Regions from separate parts of the Arthrobacter sp. JSM 101049 genome, predicted to be linked through region 4. Evidence: riboswitches for the same ligand, from Rfam matches in the RefSeq annotation. Region 4 holds a riboswitch; each other region holds the start of a gene.
What was found. A riboswitch is a leader RNA that binds a small molecule or an ion and turns the genes downstream of it on or off. The one in region 4 is predicted to bind S-adenosylmethionine.
Positions count from the first base shown of each region.

Region 1: another riboswitch for S-adenosylmethionine. It lies ahead of AB8M85_RS14510 (flavin reductase family protein); the one in region 4 lies ahead of AB8M85_RS11580 (acyl-CoA dehydrogenase family protein).
Region 2: another riboswitch for S-adenosylmethionine. It lies ahead of AB8M85_RS08755 (hypothetical protein); the one in region 4 lies ahead of AB8M85_RS11580 (acyl-CoA dehydrogenase family protein).
Region 3: another riboswitch for S-adenosylmethionine. It lies ahead of AB8M85_RS00315 (bifunctional o-acetylhomoserine/o-acetylserine sulfhydrylase); the one in region 4 lies ahead of AB8M85_RS11580 (acyl-CoA dehydrogenase family protein).

Region 1 covers NZ_JBGFFC010000006.1:6,392-8,581, forward strand. Annotated here, with positions in the region: gene AB8M85_RS14500 (DUF1801 domain-containing protein) at 1-177, shown strand, start outside; gene AB8M85_RS14505 (hypothetical protein) at 264-707, shown strand; gene AB8M85_RS14510 (flavin reductase family protein) at 721-1,227, opposite strand; SAM riboswitch class IV at 1,279-1,394, opposite strand; gene rplI (50S ribosomal protein L9) at 1,547-2,002, opposite strand; gene rpsR (30S ribosomal protein S18) at 2,018-2,190, opposite strand, start outside.
Region 2 covers NZ_JBGFFC010000002.1:755,729-757,918, forward strand. Annotated here, with positions in the region: gene AB8M85_RS08745 (DNA-3-methyladenine glycosylase) at 1-229, shown strand, start outside; gene AB8M85_RS08750 (siderophore-interacting protein) at 289-1,152, opposite strand; SAM riboswitch class IV at 1,295-1,410, shown strand; gene AB8M85_RS08755 (hypothetical protein) at 1,422-1,913, shown strand; gene AB8M85_RS08760 (acyl-CoA thioesterase) at 1,888-2,190, opposite strand, start outside.
Region 3 covers NZ_JBGFFC010000001.1:62,611-64,800, forward strand. Annotated here, with positions in the region: gene AB8M85_RS00315 (bifunctional o-acetylhomoserine/o-acetylserine sulfhydrylase) at 1-1,044, opposite strand, end outside; SAM riboswitch class IV at 1,112-1,228, opposite strand; gene AB8M85_RS00320 (VOC family protein) at 1,390-2,034, shown strand.
Region 4 covers NZ_JBGFFC010000003.1:458,602-460,791, forward strand. Annotated here, with positions in the region: gene AB8M85_RS11580 (acyl-CoA dehydrogenase family protein) at 1-1,237, opposite strand, end outside; SAM riboswitch class I at 1,246-1,342, opposite strand; gene acs (acetate--CoA ligase) at 1,707-2,190, shown strand, end outside.

The DNA.
Region 1 (2,190 bases), on a different contig from region 4:
CTCTACGGGCTCACCGCGGATCCCGGTTCCGCGGAACTGCTGGCCCGGCTCGGCAAGCACAAGGTCGGCTCGTCCTGCTTGTACGTCAACAAGCTCGGAGACGTCGACCTGCCGGTCCTGCGCGAGCTCATGGACCGGGGGTACCGCTACATGGTCTCGGGGTCCATCCGGCAGTGAACCGTCCTCCCCGGCACCTGCCGCCCGGTGGCATGATGGGGTGAGACCCGGCACCACGACGGCGGGCCGAGATCCCAGGAGGAGACATGTTCCAGGTCAATGGCGAGGTCATCCTCGTCATCGTCATCACGGCCGTGGTCCTGCTCGTCGTCTTCGGTGCCCTGTCCTGGGTCTTCACGACCCGACCGGCGCGGGCGAGCGAGGCGGAGCAGTACATTGCCCGGCTCAACGACGCCGCGGCGCGCCAGCAGCAACTCGATGCCCAGAAGGCCGAAAAGCTCAGGGCCGCAACGACCGCCCGGGCCGCGCAGGCGGCCAGGCGGTCCCCCGGACGCACCGGCCAGAGCTCGTCGACCGGGCATCCCGGAGCCACCCCGGGCCCGGGGGCGATGTCCAACCCCGACTACGAGAAGGTGCTGCAGCTCGTCCGCGACGGACATCCCGTGGCCGCCGTCAGGAAGATCCGGCACGATACGGGCATCGGCCTGCTCGAGGCCAAGCGGTACGTGGATTCGCTGCGCGGCAGGTGACCGGGCACCGGGCCTAGACGAAGGCCTCGGACTTCAGCGTCCGGAAGGCCGAGCCATGGAAGACCAGAGGTGCGTGGACCCCCTCGTGGGTGGCGTGGGCGTGGACCCGCAGCAAGACGACCTGGTGGTCCCCGGCCGGGATCTCCTGTTCGACGCTGCAGTCGAGCCACAGCGCGGCCTCGTGCAGGAACAGGGCACCGTCATCAGTGGAGTCCAACCGCAGCCCCGCGAAGCGGTCCCCGGACTTCGAGGCGATCTGCCGGCAGACGCCATCGTGCCCCTCGCCCAGGACCGAGACGCCGATCCGGCCGGCCTGCCGGACGACCGGCCAGGTGCGCGAGGTGTTCTGCACGGCAAACATCACCAGCGGCGGGTCCATGGAGACCCCGACGGTGAACGAGGAGGCGACGATGCCCTGGGGTTCCCCGTCGATGATGGTGCACAGCGCGGCGATCCCCGAGGGGTGCTGTGCGAAGGCCTGGCGAAGTGCTGCAGGTTCGAGATCGGTGGACAGTGTCATCTGTGCTACCTCCGGCGTAGGGCACATCACCGGGCCGCGGCCGCGATGGTTGTGCGGTACTTGCCGTCCGGGGGATCCGGGCGGCCGAATCATCACCTGGAGCACCCCACTACCGTGAGAGGGTTGCCGGCCAACGAGCCAGGGCTTGGATGTTGACGCTCTTGATTCACTAGCTACGCTAAGCGGGGCCGGAGCTGCCCGTCAAAGGCCCACGCAATATTTCGCAAGGTGTCGCACGCCGCACGAGCAGAGGGGCCCCGCGCCGTAGCGCGTGGCCCCTCTGGTGCACGGCCGGTGGTCGCCCACCGTTCCGTGGCGGCTACTTCTTCGCGGCGACGACCTGCAGGTCGACAGTTGCGGAGACGTCCTCGTGCAGACGCACCGTGGCCTGGTAGTTGCCGGTCGACTTGATGTGCTCGGGGATTTCCACCGTGCGCTTGTCGATCGAACCGAGGCCGGCGGCCTCGACTGCCTTGGCGATGTCGTCGGTCTTGACGGTGCCGAAGAGGCGTCCGCCCTGTCCGGCCTTGACCGTGATCTTGACCGGCTGGGAGGACAGGGAAGCGGCCAGTGCCTGTGCGTCCTCGAGGGATGCAACGGCGCGGGCGGTGCGGGCAGCCTTGATCGACTCGACCTGCTTCTCGCCACCCTTGGTCCAGGTCAGGGCGAAGCCGCGCGGCAGGAGGTAGTTACGGGCGTAACCGTCCTTCACCTCGATGACGTCGCCAGCGGTACCGAGACCGGTTACTTCGTGGGTCAGAATGAGCTTTGCCATGGTGTTATCCCTTCCTTAGCCGCGGCCAGCGCCGGAGTAAGGCAGCAGGGCAACTTCGCGCGCGTTCTTGATGGCCTGGGCGATCTTGCGCTGCTCCTGGACGGAGACGCCGGTCACGCGACGGGCACGGATCTTCCCGCGGTCGGAGATGAACTTGCGCAGCAATGCGACGTCCTTGTAGTCGATGA
Region 2 (2,190 bases), on a different contig from region 4:
CACGCGCGCGGAACTGCTGGCCCTGCCTGGCATCGGGCCCTGGAGTGCGGACTACCTGGAGGTGCGGGCCCGGTTGGACCCCGATGCGTTCGCGCCCGGGGACCTGGTGCTGCGCCGTGCCCTCGGCCGGATCGGCGCCCGGGAGGCCGAGGCCCGCGCCGAGGCGTGGCGCCCCTACCGGGCGCACGCACTGTTCCACCTGTGGACCGCGGAAGCCTACGACAGGTAGGACCGCCGTCGTGCCCGGCCAGTGGCCTCGGCCAGCGGGCTCCGGTCAGCGGGCCCCGGTCAGCGGGTGCCGGTGGACACCGTGGGTTCCTCCGGGAAGATCTGCCCGATCGGTTCGCGCTTCTCGGCCTGGAACGTCTCCTCGGCCCGGCCGAACGCCCAGTAGGCGGAGAGCGAGAGCGCCTTGCGGTCCACGCCCTTCTCGTCAGCCAGGTACCGGCGCAGCGCCTTGACCATCTCGCGCTCCCCGTGGGCGAAGACCTGCACGTCGCCGTCGTGCCATGGCCCGGCCATCACGGCGGCGGCGAGCTTGGTGCTCTCCGGGGTGAAGGGGCCGCCGCGGTGCAGCCAGTGCACGTTCATGCCCTTGGGGGCCTTGAACTTGATCTCGTCCTTCTCCTCGGCGACCTCGACGTAGACCTCCCCGACAGCGGAGCGGTCCATCGCCTCCAGCGCCGCGGCAATGGCCGGCAGCGCGGATTCGTCCCCGGCGAGCAGGTGCCAGCCGGCGTCTTTCGACGGGCGGTACATCCCCCCGGGGCCGGAGAAGCAGACCAGGTCCCCGGGCTTGGCGTGGTTCGCCCACGGCCCGGCGATGCCATCCTCGCCGTGCACGACGAAGTCGATCTGCAGGGTCTGGTTCGCCTCGTTGACGCTGCGCACGGTGTAGGTCCGGCGCACTGGCATGCGCTCGGGCGGCAGCACGCTGCGCAGCTCGTCCAGGTCGTAGGGCGGGGTCAGGCCCAGGGCCGGGTCGGCGAAGAGCAGCTTGACGTACTTGTCGGTGGCATCCTTGTTCCGGAAGGCGGCGAAACCCTCGCCGCCCAGGGTCAGGCGGACCATGTGCTTGCCGATCTTGCGCCGGGACACCACCTCCAGCACCACCAGCGGTCGGGGCGGCCGGGCAGCTGCGGGGACGGTCATTCGCGGATCACTCCTTCGGGCGCCGGGCACAGCCCGGCTACAGTCTTTCCCCCAGCCAATCCCACGCGGACGGCCAACGCAAACCGGCTTCGCCGAGGGCGAAGAGATGACCCGTGCCCGTCATCGGCTAGGCTGGGTCCAGCTTCACGAGCTGCGGCCACGCACGGGCTCCGACCCGGCCGCACACCAACCCCATGCATCACGGGTGGTTCGGATGACGAAGCGGCCCGGCGCGCACGTGCCGGGCAAGAGCACCCGAAAGGCATCCCATGGGCCCCCTCCCCTCCACCGGCATCGATTCCGCCTGCCGTTCCGGCGCCCCCGGCCATGCCCCTCCGGCCGGGGCCGGCGCGCACCTGCTCGCCGATGCGGCCGGATGGGTCCCGGTGACGGTGTTCGTCGACCCGCCGGCCCAGGCGCTGGTGCTGGCCTGCCCGTCCGGGGCCCGCTGGATCGGCTACCACCATGCGGTCGCCGGGCTCTGCGCGCGTCTGGGCTGCGTCCTGCCCGGCGCCCTGTCCTCCGCGCCGCCCCGCACGGCACAGCACGACGGCGGCACCCCGGTGCCGCTGCTGGCCTCGGCCCCGTGCCACTGGCATCCGGGCTCCCGCGTCCTGGGCCTGCCGGCCGACCCGCGCGTGAGCGCCGGGAGGGCCTACGTGGAACTGCCCGCCGCGCCGCTGGATCCGTGCCCGCTGGAACACGACCGGGCCCTGGCGGCCGCGTTCGCCGCGGTTACCGGAACACCGGTTCGCCGATGAACTCCTCGAGCTTGGCGCGTTCGGCCGGCGGGAAGCGCAGCAGCCGCTGGTCCCCCACGGAGAAGAACGCCAGCGTCGTGGCGGCGCGCACGCGCAGGCCCCCGTCGACGGGGTCGTGGAATTCGTAGCAGACGTCGACGCTGGCGGCCTTGACGTTGGCCAGCCAGAGGTCCACCTCGGCGGGGACGTTGCGGTAGTCCAGCGGGGCGACGTAGCGCACCCGGTGCTCGACGACGAGGACCTGCGTGTTCTCCGGCACCGCGGAAAAGAGGTCCAC
Region 3 (2,190 bases), on a different contig from region 4:
GCCCTTCGGCCCGTACTTGCGACCCCGGTCGTACCAGGGGCTCGAGGCCAGCCCGGCGAAGGCCACCGAGTCGACCTGGGCGTGCGCCTCCAGCCACTCGGCGACCTTCTGCGCGTTCTCCACGTGCCGCTCCATGCGCAGGCTGAGGGTCTCCAGGCCCTGGGCGATGAGGAAGGCGTTGAAGGGGGCGACGGCGGATCCCAGGTCCCGCAGCAGCTGCACGCGGGCCTTGAGGATGAAGGCCAGGTTCGCGCCCAAGGCGCCGCCGACGCCGAGGTCGCGGGCGAAGACCAGTCCGTTGTAGGACTCGTCCGGGGTGTTGAATCCCGGGAACTTGTCCGGATCCTGCGCGAAGTCGAAGTTGCCCGAGTCCACGATCACCCCGGCCACGGCCGTGCCGTGGCCGCCGAGGTACTTGGTCGCCGAATGCACCACAATGTCGGCGCCCCACTCGATGGGACGGATCAGGTAGGGGGTGGCCAGGGTGTTGTCCACGATCAGCGGGACGCCGGCGTCGTGGGCGATGGAGCTGACGCCTTCGATGTCCAGGACGTCCTGGCGGGGATTGGAGACCGCCTCGCCGAAGAAGGCCTTGGTGTTCGGCCGGACGGCGGCCCGCCACTCGTCGAGCCTGTCGGGGTCGGCCACGAACGTGACCTCGATGCCCAGCCGCGCCAGCGTGTGCTTGAGCAGGTTCTGCGTCCCCCCGTAGAGGCTGGGGCTGGCCACAATGTGGTCCCCGGCGCCGGCGACGTTGAGGATCGAGAAGGTGGTGGCCGCCTGCCCGGAGGCCAGCAGCAGCGCGCCGACTCCGCCTTCGAGGTTGGCGATGCGGTTCTCCACCGCCTCCTGCGTGGGGTTGCCGATGCGCGTGTAGATCGGTTCGAGTTCCTGCAGGGCGAAGCGTGCCGCGGCGCTTTCGGCGCTCGGGAAGACGAAGGAGGTCGTCTGGTAGATCGGCAGGGCCCGCGCCCCGGTGGCCGAGTCGGGGGTCTGCCCGGCGTGGACCTGGCGGGTTTCGAAAGACCATGGTGCTGAAGACATGTGTTGTCCCCTTCTACTGCTCAGGGGTCCCTGTTCCGCGGCGTCCCCGCGGGGAGTGCCGGGAGGTGACCCGCGCTTGCCCGTGCTCCTTGTGGAGGCGGACCAGGTCTTCACCCGGGGCACCCCACCGCGAGTGGAGGGTTGCCGGCCAGCAAACCGGGGTTTCACGCTGGCGCTCATGACCTGCCTCCAGTGTTCTCGATCGCGCGGTTGCCCGCAACCCGGCTGTGGGCAATATGACGCCGGCCGCAACATTCGCGCGCGTCGCTACCGGGAAATACGCATCCGGAACGACTTAGGGCGCCCTAAGTCGAGACGCACCTCACAAAGTGCCATCATGAACGCATGATGAGGTTGGATCACGTTTCATACGCATGCGGACCAGATGGGCTGGCCGCCACGGCTGCCCGAGTAGCCGAGACTTTGGGGATCGAGTCCGTCAAGGGCGGAGTACACCCCCGCTTTGGCACGAGGAACGTCATTTTCCCCTTGCTGAACACCCAGTACCTGGAGGTCGTGGAGGTCCTGGACCACCCCGCCTCCGACAAGGCGCCGTTCGGGCAGGCCGTCCGGGCCCGCTCCGAGATGGGAGGCGGCTGGATGGGCTGGTGCGTCTGCGTGGACGACCTGGTGCCCTTCGAGGAGCGGCTGGGTCGCTCGTCCGTGCCGGGCAACCGCAAGTTCCCCGACGGGCAGGAGCTGACCTGGCAGCAGATCGGCATCAAGGGCCTGATCGCCGATCCCCAGGTCCCGTACATGCTGCGCTGGGACGACGGAACCGAGCACCTGCACCCCTCCAAGGCGCTGGAACCGAACAGCCGCATCTCCGGGATCACGATCGCCGGCTCGGTCGAACGCGTCCGGGATTGGCTGGGCACCCCGTCCGAGTCGCCGTTGGGCGATGTCGCCGTCGAGTGGGAGGCGCCCAACGGCACCCCGGGCATCATGTCGGTGACCTTCGAGACTCCGAAGGGGTCCATCACCCTCTGATCCGGCCACCGGTCCGGTACCACCACCAAAGACACCACTCCAGTCAGTGCACGACGGCGGCCCCTGGGTCGCCGTCGTTCTCTGTCCTTGGGGAGGCCGGCAGTTGGTGGAGGACAGCACCTGCTGGAGGGCGCCGGTCCGGACGTGACCGATGGG
Region 4 (2,190 bases):
CGCCGACGGCGCTGAGCTTGCGCGGCACCGTGGCATTGACCTCGTAGTCTCCGACGATGCGGGACTTGTACATGGCGGGGTTGTGCGTGGCCACGGTGCGCGCATTGCGCCAGTGGCGGTCGAGGTTGCAGCGGGTGGAGGTCGAGGAGGCGCCGAGCCCGTCGAAGAGCTGGGTGGCGGCCTGGAGCACCAGGGGCTGGACGGCGGCCTGGGCGCGGTTGGCCGCCAGCTCGCAGACCGCGTACTGCTCGGCGTTGCTCAGGCCGGGCTGGCCGATGGCGGCCTCGAGCTCGGCGGTGGCGGCCAGGACGATGGCGTCCACGGCGAAGGTGGCCGCGGAGATCTCGCCGATCACCTGCAGCACCTGCGGTTCACGCCGGGACGGCTGCCCGGTGCCGGTGCTGAACGTCCGGGTGCGCGCCTGCGTCTGGAGGCGGGCATCGGCCAGCACGGCGCGGGCGATCCCGGCCTGGACCGCCAGCAGGACCAGTTGGAAGATGGCCGATTCCGGGTGGACGTCCAGGACCGCGGGGTCCAGCAGCGTGTCGACCGGGACGTGGGTGAAACGGGTGGATCCGGTGCCCGTGAGCTGCTGGCCGAACCCGTCCCAGTCGTCGTAGATCTGCACTCCCGAATGCCGGGTGGAGACCACGGCGACGTGGCGGCCGGGAACCTGCGGGGCGACGGCGGTGACGGCGACCCAGTCGGCGAAGATGGTCCCGGTGCAGTAGTACTTCTCCCCCGAGAGCAGCCACCCGGTCCCCGTGGGCTCGACGGCGGTGTTCAGCTTCCCCAGGTCGTTGCCGGCGCGTTCGGTGTAGGCATTGCCGACGATCTGGCCGGCCACGAAACGGGCAAACCAGCGGGCCTTGACCGCTTCGTCCTCGAGCAGCAGCACCGATTCGACGAAGCCGATGTGCGAGCGCAGCAGCTGGGCGATCTGCGAATCGGCCTCCGCCAGCTCGATCAGCAGCCGGAAGGAGTCCACCAGCGATGCGCCGAATCCCCCGGCTTCGCGGGGCACGCGCAGGGCCCCGAAGCGGACCTGGTTGAGCCAGCCGACCTGCTCGATCGGCAGGATCCGGTCCGCGTCCCGTTCCGCCGCGCCCTCGGCAATGCGGGCGAACACGGGGCGGAAGATCCCGGCCAGTTCGTCGTAGCGGTCATCGGCGGGAACGCCGGGGGTCAATTTGAGCAGGTGGCGCGGGGCCACGTCATCGATCGGCACAGCAGACATAGAAGATCACTCCATCGGTTCCGGCGTGAGCACCTTCCTCCCGTGAACGGGAAGGGGTTGCTGCGGCGTCATCGAGCCAGATCTCTCGGCCGCTCTGGATGGTTACTGCCTCCATTGGGCCACATCCCCACCCTTCCGCGCCAGTCATGACCTGGCACCCGCCCCCTGCGAAACCGTCGCACGGGCCATCCGCACCAGGGCGTGGCGTCGAACGATAGCGGTGTTTTCGGGGTTTTTCGCCGTAATTCTTCAGCCAGGCCACCCTCGCTGGGCGGCGCATGAAATATTTCGCAACGCGTCTTCCAAGTTGCCCCCGACGGCGATTGTGGTCTTCAGTGGGAGGGTAACCATCCCGAGCGGCCGAGAGACCTGGCTCAGCAACGCCGCAGCAACCACGCCGGAGGGCGGCAGGCACATCCCGCCGACGCCCCGCGAAGGTGCTTCCGCCAGGACCGATGGAGCTGATTTCATGAGCACTGCCCCGGCACCGACGACCCCTGGCATCGATCCGGCCGCCTGGGATCCCGACGTGGTCTTCGCCACCGAGTCCGACCGGCTGGACTTCTGGGCCGCTGCCGCCGCGCGGCTGGAGTGGGCCGACCCCTGGCACACCGTCCACTCCTCCACGGGCGTCGACGCCGCGGCCCGCCGCGGCCCGGAGCTGCGCTGGTTCGAGGGCGGGACGCTGAATGCCGCCGTGAACTGCGCGGACCGCCACGTCGCCGCAGGCCGCGGCGAGAAAGTGGCCCTGCACTTCGAGGGCGAACCCGGGGACCGCCGCACGGTCACCTACGCCGAGCTGACCGCCCTGGTCTCCCAGGCCGCCAACGCCCTGACCGCCCTGGGCATCGGCGCCGGCGACCGGGTGGTCATCTACCTGCCGGTGCTCGTCGAGACGATCGTCATCACCCTGGCCTGCGCCCGCATCGGCGCCGTGCACTCGCTGGTGTTCG